3 regions of the Bacillus sp. NEB1478 genome follow, and region 1 is predicted to be linked to each of the others. Evidence: riboswitches for the same ligand, from Rfam matches in the RefSeq annotation. Region 1 holds a riboswitch; each other region holds the start of a gene.
The links. Region 1 has a riboswitch for thiamine pyrophosphate ahead of thiD (bifunctional hydroxymethylpyrimidine kinase/phosphomethylpyrimidine kinase). Riboswitches for the same ligand answer to the same signal wherever they lie in the genome.
Positions count from the first base shown of each region.

Region 2: another riboswitch for thiamine pyrophosphate. It lies ahead of tenA (thiaminase II); the one in region 1 lies ahead of thiD (bifunctional hydroxymethylpyrimidine kinase/phosphomethylpyrimidine kinase).
Region 3: another riboswitch for thiamine pyrophosphate. It lies ahead of thiT (energy-coupled thiamine transporter ThiT); the one in region 1 lies ahead of thiD (bifunctional hydroxymethylpyrimidine kinase/phosphomethylpyrimidine kinase).

Region 1 is NZ_CP134049.1:2,581,483-2,586,940, reverse strand. It holds gene RGB74_RS12790 (SEC-C metal-binding domain-containing protein) at 1-179, opposite strand, end outside; gene RGB74_RS12785 (DUF4349 domain-containing protein) at 373-1,293, shown strand; gene RGB74_RS12780 (IDEAL domain-containing protein) at 1,431-1,661, opposite strand; TPP riboswitch at 2,030-2,138, shown strand; gene thiD (bifunctional hydroxymethylpyrimidine kinase/phosphomethylpyrimidine kinase) at 2,259-3,071, shown strand; gene thiM (hydroxyethylthiazole kinase) at 3,058-3,948, shown strand; gene thiE (thiamine phosphate synthase) at 3,948-4,619, shown strand; gene thiW (energy coupling factor transporter S component ThiW) at 4,650-5,141, shown strand; gene RGB74_RS12755 (hypothetical protein) at 5,215-5,454, shown strand.
Region 2 is NZ_CP134049.1:1,914,574-1,920,031, forward strand. It holds gene RGB74_RS09455 (alpha/beta hydrolase family protein) at 102-398, shown strand; gene RGB74_RS09460 (energy-coupling factor transporter transmembrane component T family protein) at 436-1,239, opposite strand; gene RGB74_RS09465 (ABC transporter ATP-binding protein) at 1,224-2,681, opposite strand; gene RGB74_RS09470 (ECF transporter S component) at 2,698-3,279, opposite strand; gene tenA (thiaminase II) at 3,281-3,985, opposite strand; TPP riboswitch at 4,092-4,197, opposite strand; gene RGB74_RS09480 (hypothetical protein) at 4,475-4,939, shown strand; gene RGB74_RS09485 (manganese-dependent inorganic pyrophosphatase) at 5,162-5,458, opposite strand, start outside.
Region 3 is NZ_CP134049.1:2,223,505-2,228,962, reverse strand. It holds gene rsgA (ribosome small subunit-dependent GTPase A) at 1-529, shown strand, start outside; gene rpe (ribulose-phosphate 3-epimerase) at 530-1,177, shown strand; TPP riboswitch at 1,199-1,306, shown strand; gene thiT (energy-coupled thiamine transporter ThiT) at 1,386-1,955, shown strand; gene RGB74_RS10970 (thiamine diphosphokinase) at 1,952-2,599, shown strand; gene spoVM (stage V sporulation protein SpoVM) at 2,711-2,791, shown strand; gene rpmB (50S ribosomal protein L28) at 3,125-3,313, opposite strand; gene RGB74_RS10955 (Asp23/Gls24 family envelope stress response protein) at 3,547-3,909, shown strand; gene RGB74_RS10950 (DAK2 domain-containing protein) at 3,925-5,458, shown strand, end outside.

The DNA of each region.
Region 1 (5,458 bases):
TTTACATATTCAGAAGTACGGGCTGCTAATTCAGCTTGGTAGTTCTCAAGTGCGTATTTTATCAATCCCTCTTGATGAAAAGAGACTTCGCGCGTTTGTTCTTCTTTATGAAGACAACATTTTTTATATTTTTTTCCGCTGCCGCACACACAGGGATCATTTCTTCCTATCATTGACATGCTATTCCTCCAGTAAAACACTTACTCAACCTTGTACATACTAGCATAGATCGAGTTTATTTCAAAACACTTACTATTAATCTCTATTCTAACATAATTTATACATTGGAAAAATTAACTGGAATGGATAGCTTCAGCGGTTTGAAACCTTTATTTGGAAAAAACGTCTATATATAAAAGGGGGATTTACGATATGTGGAAAAAATGGAAAGCAGGGGTGTTTCTTTGTGTCTTGCTTTTTTTAGCAGCCTGCAGTTCTGGTGAAAAATCAGCTGAAAAATCGATGGATGAAGCTGGAGGATCTTCTAGCGGGAAAATAGCGGAAAGTAAATCACTTGAAAACAGTGATAAAGCAGAATCAGATACAAAGAATTCAGGTGAGGGAAAATCAGCTGAAAGCATAAAAGATCAGCGGAAAGTAATCTACAATGCAGATGTAAGCATAAAAGTAGAAAAGCTTCAACATTCGATGGAGAACGTCAGAACGATGGTCGAAGATAAAGGCGGCTATATTGTTGAATCGAATACCAATACTGGTGAGGCAGGCTATGAGGATGGAAGGATCGTAGCGAGAATTCCGATGAACGAATTTCGTCCCTTTCTAAAGCAAGTTAAAAGCTTAAGCAAAGGAACTCCGAATGAAAGAGTAAGCGGGGAAGATGTAACAGAAGAATATGTTGATTTAGCTTCTCGTCTAAAAGCGAAAGAACAGGTCAGGGATCGATTAGAGACTTTTATGAAAGATGCAAAACGAACGGAAGACTTATTAAAAATATCGTCTGATCTTGCTAATGTTCAAGAGGAGATTGAACAAATTCAAGGGCGGCTGAACTTTCTAAAAAACCAAAGTGATTATTCAACGGTTACGATTAACTTTGGCGTTAAAAACTTGAAAGCAGAAAAACTTCAAACCGAAGAGTTAAACACGTGGAAGAAAACGAAAAAGCTATTTATGGAGACTGTAAATTTCTTTGTTTCTGCCGTGTCCTTTATTATCGTTGCTTTGATCGGTCTGGCACCACTTTGGCTGATAATGGCTGTGATTGTTTATTTTATTTGGAGAAGAAAAAATAGGCAAAAGAAAAAGCCGGAATCCCCGACATCGATGTCTTAATTATTTGATTTAAAAATGTGATAACAGGCTGTGACGTCACAAACACCCTCTGCAGCAGGATCTTTATTCCGTGCTGTTCAAAGGGTGTTTTGGCTTTTTGGTTAACCTTTAGTGATTGATTAACCTTCGTTCAAGCCTTAAGCGAGGAAAGCTTGGTATTCTTTCGTTAGCTTCATAAAACGATCTTTATCTTTTGCATCCAAGGCATTGTTGATTTCTCTCTCATAATACTCGTGATAATATTTGTGAAGAGCTTCGTCTAGTACCATCTGGGCAATGAGGCTGAAGGAAAATGGGTCTCTTTTTTGTTGTTTGTACTGAACCATTTCGTTTTGGTTTTTGTTAAAAGAAGTATTCTTGTCTTTCATCCTGATTCCCTCCTTAAGATTATCTCCCTATCCATTTTTTATGGTTTCTAGGTTTCTATTAGTATACTGAGCAAGGTGCTAACTGACAACCATTTTATTTGAAAATTCTGAAAAAAATTATGACATTAATTCGAAAGTACTGTTTCTTCACCACCTTTTGGAAGTTGTTTGTTATTTTTTGTCACTTGTATTGCCTTTTTCTAGAATTTGTTACAATTGTTATTTTTTTGTGTTTGTTTTGTATAGCTGGTGTTACTTACTATTTCCCCGTATTAGGGGATGCTTAAACACATGAAAACTGCAATTTGCTAAAATCGTTTGACAATAAGCGTGCAGTGTTAGTAGGATTGATATAAATCAATATAAACATTTTTCGCTAGGGGTGCTCACGGTTTTGAGCTGAGAGAAGGAAATTTCCTTTGACCCTTTGAACCTGATCCGGATAATTCTGGCGTAGGGAAGCGGCGTGGAACCTAAAGGATATTTGTAGCTCGGATATAACTTTAACTGCCACCCGCTGACTGTTGCGGGTGGTTTTTTGTTTTTTTGTGAATTCGATGAATGAGAAAAAGAGGAGGATGAGGTATGGGACAATTAATAAAGGTGTGCAAGGCACTTACGATTGCCGGGTCTGACAGTGGCGGTGGAGCTGGAATTCAGGCGGATCTCAAAACGTTTCAGGAATTCGGTGTTTACGGTATGTCGGTTATTACTGCCATTACTGCACAAAACACGACAGGCGTACAAGGGGTGTACCCTGTTCCTTTGGAAGGACTGGAAAAACAACTGACATCTATAGGAAGCGACTTAACACCAGACGCATTGAAAACGGGGATGCTATTCTCAGGTGAGTATATTGAAAGAATAGCCTATTATATTCAAAAATTCGGCTGGAAAAACGTCGTTGTTGATCCCGTTATGATTGCAAAAGGCGGAGCTGAATTACTAGGAGAGGAAGCTTTGGAAGCGATGCAAAAATACATGCTGCCGTTAGCTAAAATCGTCACACCTAATATTCCAGAAGCAGAAGCACTTACCGGAATCGATATAACCAGTACAGAAGCAAAAATGGAAGCTTCACGTATCTTGTTTGATCAAGGAGCAGATTATGTGGTGATCAAGGGCGGTCATATGGATGAAGAAGAGATCGTGACCGATTTTATTTATGATGGTGTGGAAATTTGGGAACTGACGGATAAACGAGTGGAGACAAAAAATACGCACGGGACAGGCTGTACGTTCTCAGCTGCATTGACAGCTGAACTTGCTTACGGGAAAACGGTTGAAAGTGCAATAGAAAGAGCTAAAAAGTATATTCAAACCGCGATTGAGCATGGAATTGATGTTGGAACAGGACACGGCCCGGTAAATCATTTTGCTTTTAGGAGGATTGGACATGACCAAAGATAGAGTGCAAGAGTGGAGGACGTTTATAGAACAAGTAAGAAATGGACGTTCACTCGTTCATCACATCACGAATAATGTAACGATGAATTTCTTGGCGAACGGTGTTCTTGCTGCTGGCGGAAGTCCGATGATGGTGCACGATGCATGTGAAGTAGAAGATGCTGTTGCCGTATCAGATGCACTTGTCCTTAATATTGGAACTTTAGAAGAAGCGACAGCAAAATCTATGGTTCTAGCATTGAGAAAAGCAATGCATTCAGGAGTGCCTGTTGTTCTCGATCCTGTAGGAGTAGGATTATCCGCATTTCGTCAAGAAACCGTCAAAACATTATTAACGGAATATTCAGAATTGAAGGGGGTCAGTCCCCAAACAATTCTGACAATTTGCGGGAATGCAGCAGAGATGAAGTTTTTAGCGGGGCTAAGCTGGGAAGGCAGGGGAGTTGACGGTGACCTGGAATTCGCTGAAGGCGGTCTTGCAGAGCTGGCGATTACGGCAGCAAAACGTACTGGATGCATCATTGCCATGACAGGTGAAACGGATGTGATTACAGATGGAGAAACGGTTATTGAACTATCCCACGGTCATCCAATGCTTTCACTTGTCACAGGTACAGGTTGCTTTGCGACTTCCATGACTGCACTTTATCAAGCGAATCATAAGGCTGGATTGACTACAAGCCTCTCACTTTTAGAAAGAACAGCTTTAGCGATCTTGATGCTGACTAAAGCAGCAGAAGCAGCAGTCCAAACGGCCAAAGGACCTGGAAGCTTTCAGCAAAACTTGTTGGATGAATTATATTCTTTAGAGACAACAGAATCGATTTTAGATGGGACGATCAATTGGAAAGAACTGCAGAATGTGAAGGAGAAACAGTAATGGCGAATTTAATGCAAGAAGAACTCGCACAAAAACTATCTCTTTATTTTGTAGCAGGTACGATGAATTGTGAGGGCCCTGACGATTTTAAAAGAATCGTAAAAGAAGCGATAGATGGTGGCATTACCACCTTTCAGTACCGTGAAAAAGGGGAGAATGCCGTAACGGGAGACAAGCAGTTTGAGATGGCATTATATGCAAAGAATCTATGTAAGGAAAATGACGTTCTTTTTATTGTGAACGATGATCTGGAATTAATGAAAGCTGTAGATGCCGATGGTCTCCACGTTGGGCAGACCGATGGAAATCTCGATGTGATCAGGAAAGAAACGAAGGAGAAGATTCTAGGGATATCTGCGCATACATTGACTGAAGCGAAAGATGCTGCAGAACGTGGAGCGGATTATGTTGGTGTAGGTCCTATTTTTGCCACATCCACAAAGCCTGACGCAGAAGAGCCAGTAGGAACTGGGATCTTTAAAGAACTTCAAGACAATGGCATCTCAATCCCACTTGTTGCTATTGGTGGAATCTCCATAGAAAATACGTCTGAGACAATTACAGCAGGGGCTGATGGTGCTGCGATCATATCTGCAATCACTTTATCTGCTGATCCAAAACGAGCATCTAAAGAATTACTCTCAATCATTTTAAAAGCAAAGAGGGGATAAAAATTGAGGTTTTCTGTTCAAAAGCTCACAATGATGGCCATGTTCGTTGCGATCGGTACACTTTCATCTCATTTACTATGGATTCCTGCAGGAGCAGCGAAGGCGTTTCCTGTCCAACATGCAATTAATGTCATAGCAGGAGTTATTTTAGGACCGCTTCCTGCAGTTGTTATCGCTTTTGCAATCGGGCTGCTGCGGAATATTTTAGGTGTTGGATCATTGCTCGCTTTTCCTGGTGGAATGATCGGTGCGTGTTTAGCAGGATATTTTTATAAGAAAAGAAAGTCATTACTTTCAGCAGCGATTGGAGAATGGATTGGAACAGGTATAATCGGCGCATTAGTTGCTGTTCCGATTGCATCTATCTTTCTGGGTGCAAAAACGGGAGCCTTTTTCTTCATCCTTCCATTTCTAACAAGTTCATTTGCAGGCGGACTGATCGGGCTGTTTATTTTACGTATCGTCCTTAAAAATAAAGCTATAATGAAATTGCAAAGCGAATCACGCAAAACTTCTGTGTAAGGATATGCACAGAATAGGCCTCCTCACCGTACACTGTTTACTATCATACGGTGAAAAGGGGGCCTTTTTCGATATGAAAAAACGTCCAAAACGTTGGGTTTACGTAGAAATGGTACTCATGTTCATAGGTTTGTTGCTGGCGATTTACAACGGCAAGCATTGGGAGAACCCTACCGTGTTGTTTGGGATCTTAATGGTCATTTTTTCTTTTCGCGCTTTGGAAAGAAAAATGTTTAAGCAAAAAACTGAATTTTGGTTTAACCTCGTTATGGCAGGAATTTTTTTCATACTCGGTGCCATACCAATGCTATAAATTT
Region 2 (5,458 bases), 670 kb from region 1:
TTTATATTAGCTATCATTCGATTAAATCCCTCCTTTAAAGCCTTTTTCCCTCATTCTATAATTTTTAGCACTTTGTCAAATAATAGAATGAGGTGATTTTTTTGCGTTTGATTATTCATTTTTGCACATTTATGGCTGGCTGTTTAGGTTTTTTTGCATGGTCCGATTTTATAGAAGATGAAATGCATGTGAAAAAATATGAAGGTGAAATTGTTGAAAAAATACAGTTTGATAAGGTTTTGGAAATAGGGTCCAACGTAATTACTGAGCCAGTCTACAAATTAGTTCTCTCATCCGGGAAAACAATATACGTTCCGCGTACCATCTATCAAAAGTTAAATAAAGGTGATCATGCGGTGATATTAAAACAACAAAATCGTATTACCCTTTTACAATAAAAAGCACACTCTGATTAAATTTTGAGTGTGCTTTCTTTTAATTTAACTGGCGGACATCAGTTGAAGGGAAAAGCGGGTATTCTATTGCTGCAAAATAAGCTAATCCAATGCAAATAACAAAATAGGCTAAAAACAATAAATCAAACTTTGAAAAACCGATCTGATAATAAAAAGTTCTTTTGCTGTTATTGTTAAAACGCTTCGCTTCCATTGCAACTGCAATTCGAAATGCACGTCTAATACTCTGTGAGAGCAATGGAATCATTAAGGACTGAATCATTTTGAAATAACCGACTAACCCATTTGGTGAATTAACTCCTCTTACTTTTTGCGCATATCTGATGGTTTGGAATTCTTCTATCATTATCGGAAGCAGTCTAACCGCAGCCATAAAACTGTATGCATACTTCGGCTTGAGGTGTAATTGCTGCATTAATGAATAGAAAAGATATACGGGGCGCGTTGTTAACGCGAAAGTTAATCCTAACATGGCAAAGGATAATGCCCTGAACCCTAAATGAATACCACGGTAAAGACTTTCTTCAGTAATATGAACCAATCCCCAACTAAAGAGCAATTTATTTCCTTCTCCAAAAAAAATCATGGATGAGGAAGTAGAAAGGAAAATGATGATAAATGGCAATGAAAAAAGAATGATCCGCTTAAATGAATGTCCGGTGAAAAAAAGAAACAAAATTGACGTTACAATCGTAAACGAAATCATAAAATTCACATTATGAATCAAGATACCGAAAATAAACAACAGTGTCAGGATGATCAATTTAAAAGAAGGGTTAATCTTATGGAGCCAGCTTTCTGAATGAGTTAATGATTCATGCATGCTATTTCCTCACTTCGAGACAGATCCATTTTGTAGACGGCTCTGTTTTTTATTTCCCAGACACTTGTTGCGTAATGTTTCACAATATTTGAATCATGAGTAACCATAACAATAATGGTCCCTTTTTGCTGTTCTTTTTCCAAGAACTCTAGGAGTCTAAATGTGTTTTTAGAATCTTGGCCAAAAGTAGGTTCATCTAATAACAATATCTTAGGATTCTGTATAAATGCCGTGGCTACACTTAATCTTCGTTTTTGTCCAAGAGATAGATGATAAGGGTGATGATTTTTCTTGTCGCTCAGACCAAAAACGGATAACAGCTCTGTAACCCGTTGATTCATATAATCAGCATCTGCTTTCTGATGTTTTAATGCAAAGGCCAATTCATCATAAACGGTATTTGTTACAAATTGATATTCAGGGTTTTGAAAGACAAAATAAGCTTTATTTTGCAGATCTTTAATCCCCTTAATTTGTGTATCATTAATGTGATATTTACCTGTTGTTTTTAACAATTGCATTAGTGATAAAAGAAGTGTACTCTTCCCCGCACCATTCTCTCCTATGACAGCAATCCATTCACCAGATGATGCAGATGCTTGATCAAAAGAAACCATAACTTCCTTTTTTCGATATCCTTTAAAGTTTTCTAAAATTAAAGTATTTTGTTCCATTACATCTATATTTGGTTCACTGTTTTTCCTGTCATCGAATACATGATTTTCCCATACTCCTGGGTACCAGATTCCAAATTGGTGCAGCGTGTCTTTATACTTTGAAAATACTTGATGAACATTTCCGTCAGCAATAATTTCTCCATATGGATCAAACACAATAACACGGTCAACAAAATCGAGTATCTGATCAATTTTATGTTCAACGATAATCACAGTTTTCTCGTCAGATACTTCTTTTATAGTATCCCAAACTTGGCTGGTACCTTGCTCATCGATTAGAGCTGTAGGTTCATCAAGGAAAAGGACGTCTGGATTTAAAGCTAAGACAGAAGCGATCGCCAAACGCTGTTTCATGCCGCCTGATAAGGATTGAATTTCAGTATGGATATCATCTAATTCAAGTCCAACCGTATTTAATAATTCAGTAATTTTCCCCTTCATCTCACTCCGAGGAACTTGAAGGTTCTCGAGGACAAAGGCAATTTCTTCGTCAACAAATGGCATGCAAAATTGTGAGTCGGGATCTTGGAAAACAAAGCCCCATGATTCTGGAATATGAATTTCGTTGTATTTGATTGGTACTTCAATCGCACTGGGAATCAATCCAGAAAGTGCCTGCAGCAATGTGGATTTTCCGCACCCGGATGGACCAAGCAGCAAGACCTTCTCCCCTTTTTCAAAAGAGACCGACAAATCTTTAAATAGCATCCCTTTTTCTTTTGGAAATTTTAATCTTAAATGATCCACCGATGTTTCAATAGCCACTGCATTCACCTCTTATTTATTGATTTAAAGCATCGTAATCTTCTTTTGATGCAGGTCTAATTAAATTTGTAACGCCTGTTGCTTCAAGTGCTCTAGCAATTCCGAAAGCTAGTATCCCAGAAAACACAATTGTACCTATATATCTAAAAGCGACGTATAACGTTAAATTCCATGTTGATAGATCTCCAATATATCCCTTGTAATAATCCATAAACAATGACCCTGTGCAAGAACTCAAACCTGCTATAGACACTGTCATCAGGTCATAACGTTTATACCGGAACGCCATAAAGATTAATTCTGCACACAATCCTTGAATAACTCCGTATAAAAGTACCTCTAATCCAAATTCTGAGCCCATTAAAAACTCACCTGAGGAGGCAGCAATTTCAGCTAAGAGTGCGACACCTGGTTTTCTTATAATGAGAAAGGCAACTGTAGCAGCAATGAACCACATGCCATAAATAAATTGATCTACATGCAGACCAATTGGTTTTACTGCATAATAAAGCGGCCCCCAAAGTTTATAAACGATTCCAAAACCGATTGAAATAACAATAGTCACAAGTATATCTGTAAGTTTTAATCCTTTAGACATTTTATCTTTCTCCTTTAACAACTAAGTTTTCTTTTAGGGGATCGAATGACCATTGTTCCATCTTATAAGCCATTTCCCAAAACAAATATTCATATTGGCAGCTCAGCAAGAAATGAGTTTCCATTTTATTTCTTTCTGACTCGCTCGCTTTTTCAGCCAAATGATCTAATCGATTAATTTGTTCATGAACTAACTCTGCGAACCATTCATCGCCATATGTTGAAATCCATTCTTGAAAAATGGGTTCATTTGGCGTTGATCCTTTATATTTCTCTCCAATTTCGTGGTAGATCCAGTAACAAGGCAGTATGGCAGCGATTATTTCACCTAATGTACCAGATTCACCGACACGGTAGAGATGTGAGGTGTAATTGTAAGCAGTTGGAGCGGGTTGGAAATTTGTCAGTTCCTCATCTGTAATTTGAAGTTGTTTAATAAACTTTTCATGAAGTGCTAGTTCTGCTTCGCTTGTACCTAAAGCATGTGCCGCCATTCTTGATGTTGTGTAAAGATCTTCTGCCCTTGATCCAGCTAATGCTTGAACTTTTGCAAAGTGGGAAAGATAATATGAATCTTGCAAAATATAGAATTTAAAACAATCGAGTGATAATTCACCACTACCTATCCCTTTAACAAACGGATGATGAAGATTGGCTTCCCAAATATGTTCCGCTTTTTGGCGTAAACTTTCAGTAAATGTTTGCATGATTGTCCTCCTTGAGATTAAGTCAGCAACTAATTTTAGCCAATAAAAAAACCACTATCTTTTAATAAAGAAAGTGGGTGTTTGAAAACTCATCTTTTAAATATTAGTTTCCGTAACACCACTTCCCTACGCTGGTATCATCCAGATCAGGTTCTAAGAGTCTCGAAGTCGCACTTCGATCTCAGCCTTATAAGGCACCCCTAGTGGTTAGTTCAATATTTAGTTAACTGTTTCTTGCTCTCTATAATAACAGGGCAGTAATGATTGTCAAATATTTTGTGATCAATCGCATATCCAGAGTATGTGAAACAAAAAATATGAAATTTTTTTGTTAATTTGTTTAATTATGCCTCTTCAAAAGTAAAATTACATTACCGGTTATCTTCTAGGAAAGTAGTGTCTGTATTGAAAAAAAATCATTGGTTTATGAAGCTGCTCACCTATTCTATTAGAATAACATTAAGTATACTCATTCTTATAGGATTTGGGATGTTAACGATTACTCTTTATCATTTCTTTAATGACGTGCCTGTAAATCGATTTTATAAAGGAATTGATAAAAATGTTGGAACAATTGCCGAAATTGTCAGCATTGGCGCTGCTTTACTCTGGTTATTTCGAAAAGTATGGCTGGAATTAAAAAAGAGAAACGTAATATTTGTTGAATATGTACAGATGGTATTTCTTACGTTGAAGTACTTTCATATTTATTTTGGATTAACCGTTTTAATATTAGCTTTCGCTCACGGTTTATTTTTCTTATTATATCCTGTTAGAGAGTCAATACGAATATATTCAGGTATTGCTGTATTTAGTTCATTCATAATATTAGATTTACTAGGTTGGCGTCATCAGAGGAGTATAAAAACGAAGAATGCGTTAAAAACGAAAAAAATTCATGTTGCTTTTGCTATTATTTTTGGGATTCTCTTACTGATTCATATTAATCTATAAGGCTGTTTAGGTAAACTTTGTTGCTGAGTATTGTAATACCCTTCTTTGACAAATTTGTTGGCGCATAAGGTACGAGACTACGGCTAAAAGGAGGGTGCCAACTACATGAGAATCCTCCTCACAAGGCATGAGACGTTGCTTGACCCAAAAAACAATCTTATAAAAAGTAACTATATAAAAAAACACAGCCACTCTAGTTCGAGTCGCTGTGTTTTTTTAAAATTATTTGCTCATAACCTCTGTTAATACAGGGATAATTTGTTTTTTACGTGATACAACACCCTTTAATATAGCTGTGTTGTTTTCGAGTTTTACATCATAAGCGTTTTCAACCGCTTCAGATCTTTTACCAAGTGCTAATGCAGTTGAATCGTTTGTAAGGATATCAGTTACTACAAACATAAACAGGTCTAGACCCTTCTCATCAATAACTTTAGAAATAGATGTTTCCAAATCAGCTTGGTGCTTTAGTACATCACTAGCATCTACTGTGTTTACTTGAGCAACCTCTACTTTACT
Region 3 (5,458 bases), 360 kb from region 1:
AACGTCTGAATATGAAAAAATTCAAATATACATTGAGAAATATAGAGACCTAGGATATGAAGTCATCCCTACCTCAACGAAGACAGATGAAAGTTTAGAAATGTTTTATCCGCTATTTAAAGATAAATTGACTGTGTTTGCTGGTCAATCCGGAGTGGGGAAATCTTCTTTGCTTAACGCAATTAATCCGGAACTTATGCTCGAAACGAATGAGATTTCTACTCACCTGGGACGAGGAAAACATACAACACGCCATGTTGAATTAATATTATTTGGCAATGGTCTTGTAGCTGATACGCCTGGTTTTAGTTCACTGGATTTCTTAAATATCGAAGCGGAAGAATTGTCTGGATATTTTCCAGAGATGAACGCACGGCGAGGAGATTGTAAATTTCGAGGATGTTCACATACATCTGAGCCTAAATGTGCGATAAGAGCAAGTGTGGAAACAGGTGAAATTCCTGAATTCCGCTATGATCATTATGTGAGTTTTTTACAAGAAATAAAGGATCAAAAACGGAGGTACTAAATGATTAAAATAGCCCCTTCAATTTTATCGGCTGACTTTTCAAAGTTGGGTGATGAGATTAAAGCAGTAGAAACAGCAGGTGCAGATTATATTCATATCGATGTGATGGACGGACATTTTGTGCCGAATATTACGTTGGGACCTCTAGTTGTTCAAGCTGTACGACCATTAACAAAGTTACCTTTAGATGTTCATTTAATGATTGAAAATCCAGATCAGTATATTGAAGCATTCGCAAGTGCAGGTGCAGATATTATTACAGTTCATGTTGAAGCATCTGCGCACCTTCATAGAACGATCCAATTGATCAAGAAAACTGGTGTAAAGGCTGGGGTTGTTTTAAATCCGGCGACACCTGCAGATTCGCTCAAACATATTATTCATGATATTGATATGGTCTTGCTTATGACTGTCAATCCGGGATTTGGAGGACAATCATTTATTAAAAGTGTTGTTTCTAAAATAAAAGAAGTTAAAAGCTTAATTGATGAAAATGAATTGGATGTTGAAATAGAAGTAGACGGCGGTGTAAATGCAGAAACAGCTCCATTGTGCATTGATGCAGGTGCAACCGTATTAGTAGCCGGATCTGCCATTTATGGGAAAGACGATTTAAAGCGTGCGATAAACGCTATCCGTGGTGTATAATAGTATTTGGAAAAATAAATAAGCAACCACAGGGGGAGTCTTTTTAAAAGGCTGAGAGGGGAGTGCACTCCCGACCCTTTGAACCTGAAGCTGGATCATACCTGCGTAGGAATGTGGAGTCGTGTAACTTTTTGTAAAGAAAAGCAACCGTGCGCTCACATGCCGGTTGCTTTTTTGTTTTCCTTCAAATGAAGAGGGGGAAGAAGAAATGAATAATAGCAAAATCTTATTTTTGACCGAATTAGCAATTATGGCTGCACTTTCACTTATTTTAGGGTTGATTAAGTTCTCAGGATTATGGGCTCAAGGTGGATCTGTGTCATTGGAGATGGTTCCAATCTTTATCATGGCCTTTAGAAGAGGTGTTAAAGCAGGAGTTTTCACAGGCCTGTTAGTGGGATTGCTGCAGCTGGCTGTAAACCCTCAAATCTATTACTTTGCACAAGTAATATTGGACTATCCGCTTGCATTTGCTTTATCAGGATTAGCAGGATTGTTTGCTCCATCTATTAAACAAAATACGGCAAAGAGAACGGCGTTGATGATTACGGGTATTTTTGTCGGCTGTACTTTGCGTCTTTTATCTCATGTAATCTCAGGAGTTATCTTCTTCAGCCAATTTGCAGGAAAAATGAACGTTTGGTTATATTCTATTTTTTATAATGGTTCATTTATGGTTATTATTTTCGTTATTACTTGCATCGTTGTAATCTTATTAACAAACACAGCTCCGAAACTGCTTCATACAGAACGAAAAACGCTTCAGCCCACAATATGAAAATTAGAATTGTTGCAGGTGGACCGGTTAGCTTAATACCAGATTTAAAAAAATATGTTGGTGGTCCAGATACAATTTGGATAGGTGTGGATAGAGGGACATTTGTTCTTATAGAAACAGGGATCAGACCAAAACATGCATTTGGCGATTTTGATTCTGTTTCTGAAAATGAAAAGGAAGCGATTGTTCATGCGTCTATTCATCTGAATGTGTATCGGTCAGAAAAAGATCAGACAGACATGGAAATTGCATTTGCATGGGCAATGGATCAAGATCCAGAGGAAGTTTTATTATTCGGAGCCACTGGGGCCAGATTGGATCATGAACTTTTAAATATTCAGCTCTTATCTAATTGTCTTCATAAAAAAGGCACTATAGTAAAAGTTGTAGACTGTCGTAATGAAATAACGCTGCATGCTCCTGGCACATATGTCATCAGTCAAGATGACAGGTTTTCCTATATATCATTTTTGCCATTTGAAGGAGAAGTAACGGGTATTACTTTAGAAGGGTTTAAATATCCTTTGCAAAACGCATCTTTGCAGATGGGATCATCTCTTTGCATTTCAAATGAGCTTGTAAATAAAAATGGTACTTATTCTTTTGACTCCGGCATAATAATGATGGTAAAGAGCCGTGATTAATATATAATCGCGGAAAACAGGCCCCGAGGCACCATTTATAAAACGGGGAATAAATTATAATTATTACGTGTTTGCTCTTATCATTTTTTATGGGCCTGGAGGAGGGGTAAGATGAAATTTTATACCATTAAACTACCTAGATTTTTAGGGGGATTCGTTCGAGCCATTTTAGGATCTATGAAAAAAGGATAACAAACAAAAAAAGCGCTAATATAGCGCTTTTTTTGTTTGACAGATTTTTTACTTTTTTTAAAAGACCTTTGAAAAAAATGATTGTTGCATACAAATCTCTTTTTATTCTTCTTTGACAGTTGATTGTAGTGTGCCAGCGACTTGAAAAATCTTCTCGCAAGACATGCGACGAGGAAATAGCTTCGATAGAATTTGCTAGAAGACGCAGGAGCAGATTATTTATGGGCTCACCGCCTGCCCCGCGGAAAGCGAGCAACCTGAATCGAAAATCAACTACTTCCAAGAACAAACTTTTAGACAAAGAAAAAAACAGCAGTTAAACTGCTGTTTTTATTAAACGCGTTCTACTTTGCCAGACTTAAGTGCACGAGCAGATACGTATACGCGCTTAGGTTTTCCGTCCACAAGAATGCGAACCTTTTGGACATTAGCTCCCCAGCTTTTCTTTGATTTGTTCATAGCGTGAGAACGCTTGTTTCCTGTTTTAGGTCCTTTTCCAGTAATAAAACATTTACGAGCCATAGTATGTGAACCTCCTTTACAGCAAAAGCTTTGCATCAATTCAATCGTATGTTAAATACTAAATAATATTAGCATGACTCAAGTTGCAATGCAACACATTCATTTTTCTTTTTCAAGTAATTTTCCTTGACATTACTTTTTACATAGTGTGAAATGTAGATGTCCTTTTAAAAAACGACGATATATAGTACAATGTTTGTTAGCCATTTAACATTCTAAAGGGGGATGTAAGCATGTCCATTGAAATGAAAACAACCTATGGTCAAATTGATATTTCGAATGAAGTAATTGCTACAATAGCTGGCGGAGCAGCGATCGACTGTTACGGGATTGTCGGTATGGCTTCAAGAAAGCAATTGAAAGATGGGATAACTGAACTTTTAGGACGTGAAAATTTCTCCCGCGGGATCGTTGTCAGACAAGAAGAAGATGAAGTACATATTGATATGTATATCATTGTAAGTTACGGAACAAAGATTTCTGAAGTGGCTCACAATGTTCAGAACAAAGTGAAATATACCCTGGATCAAATGCTTGGTTTAGCGGTTGACTCAGTCAATATTTATGTTCAGGGTGTCAGGGTGACAACCCCTTAGTTAGGAGGAAGGTTCGTGTCTTTAAAAGTATTAGATGGAAAAAAGTTTGCTAACATGGTTCTTGAAGGAGCAGCAAACTTAACTAGAAACGCAGCAATGGTTGATGCACTGAATGTTTTCCCTGTTCCCGATGGTGATACAGGAACAAACATGAACTTGACAATTACATCAGGTGCCAAAGAAGTAGAAAAAAACATGAATAATAATGTTAGTACTATTGCAAATGCATTTGCAAAAGGATTATTGATGGGTGCCAGAGGAAACTCAGGTGTTATCTTATCCCAACTCTTCAGAGGGTTTTCTAAAGCTGTTGAAGGCAAAGAAATAATCACAGCTTCAGAGTTTGCCAATGCCTTTGATAAAGGTGTAGAAACAGCTTATAAAGCAGTAATGAAACCTGTTGAAGGAACAATTCTAACAGTTGCTAAAGATGCTGCAAAAAAAGCCGTTAAGGAAGCAAAAAAATCAGATGACGTACTTCATATTATGAAAGAAGTCTTGAAAGAATCAAAAGCTTCTTTAAACCGGACTCCTGATCTTCTTCCTGTTTTAAAAGAAGTGGGTGTTGTAGATTCAGGCGGACAAGGGCTTGTTACAGTGTATGAAGGCTTTTTAGCTGTATTAGAAGGCAGAGAACTTCCGAAGGTATCGGCAAACGCTGCTTCTATGAATGAACTCGTAAACGCAGAGCATCATAAAGCTCAAATTCATATGAAAACAGAAGATATTCATTTTGGATACTGCACAGAGTTCATGGTTAGATTTGAAACAGCTAAATTGAAAAACAATCCATTCGATGAAAATAACTTCCGTAACGAATTAAATGAGCACGGAGATTCATTGCTAGTTGTTGCAGATGAAGAAGTTGTGAAAGTTCATATTCATACTGAGCAGCCTGGTAATATGCTTACACTCGCTCATCGTTATGGAAGCTTAATCAACATTAAAATTGAAAATATGCGTGAACAGCACTCTGCCATTTTGGAAAGCGAGAATACGGTTATTCCTGCTTATACTCAATCTGAAAAAAAGAAAGAGTATGGAATTGTAACAGTTGCAATGGGTGAAGGGATCGAAGAAATGTTCTCTTCTATGGGAGCATCTGTCATTCAAGGCGGACAAACCATGAATCCAAGTACGGAAGATATTGTTCGTGCTATTCGTGAGGTAAACGCAGAAAAGGTTTTCATCCTTCCGAACAACAGTAATATCATTATGGCTTCTGAGCAAGCTGCAAGTGTCGTTGATGAAGAAGTTGTAATCATAAGAACGAAGACTGTTCCACAAGGGATTTCATCGATTCTGGCTTTTAATCCTTCAGCTAATATAAAGGAAAATGAAGAAAAGATGAACGAAGCGATTTCCAGTGTGAGATCCGGTCAAGTTACTTATGCTGTTCGTGACACATCTATTGATGGTGTTGAGATAGCAAAAGGTGACTTTATGGGTATATCTGAAGGAAAGATCATAACTTCGAAAACCGATAAACTGGTAGTAACAAAAGAACTTTTAGAAAAAATGATGGATGAAGATTCAGAAATCGTAACTA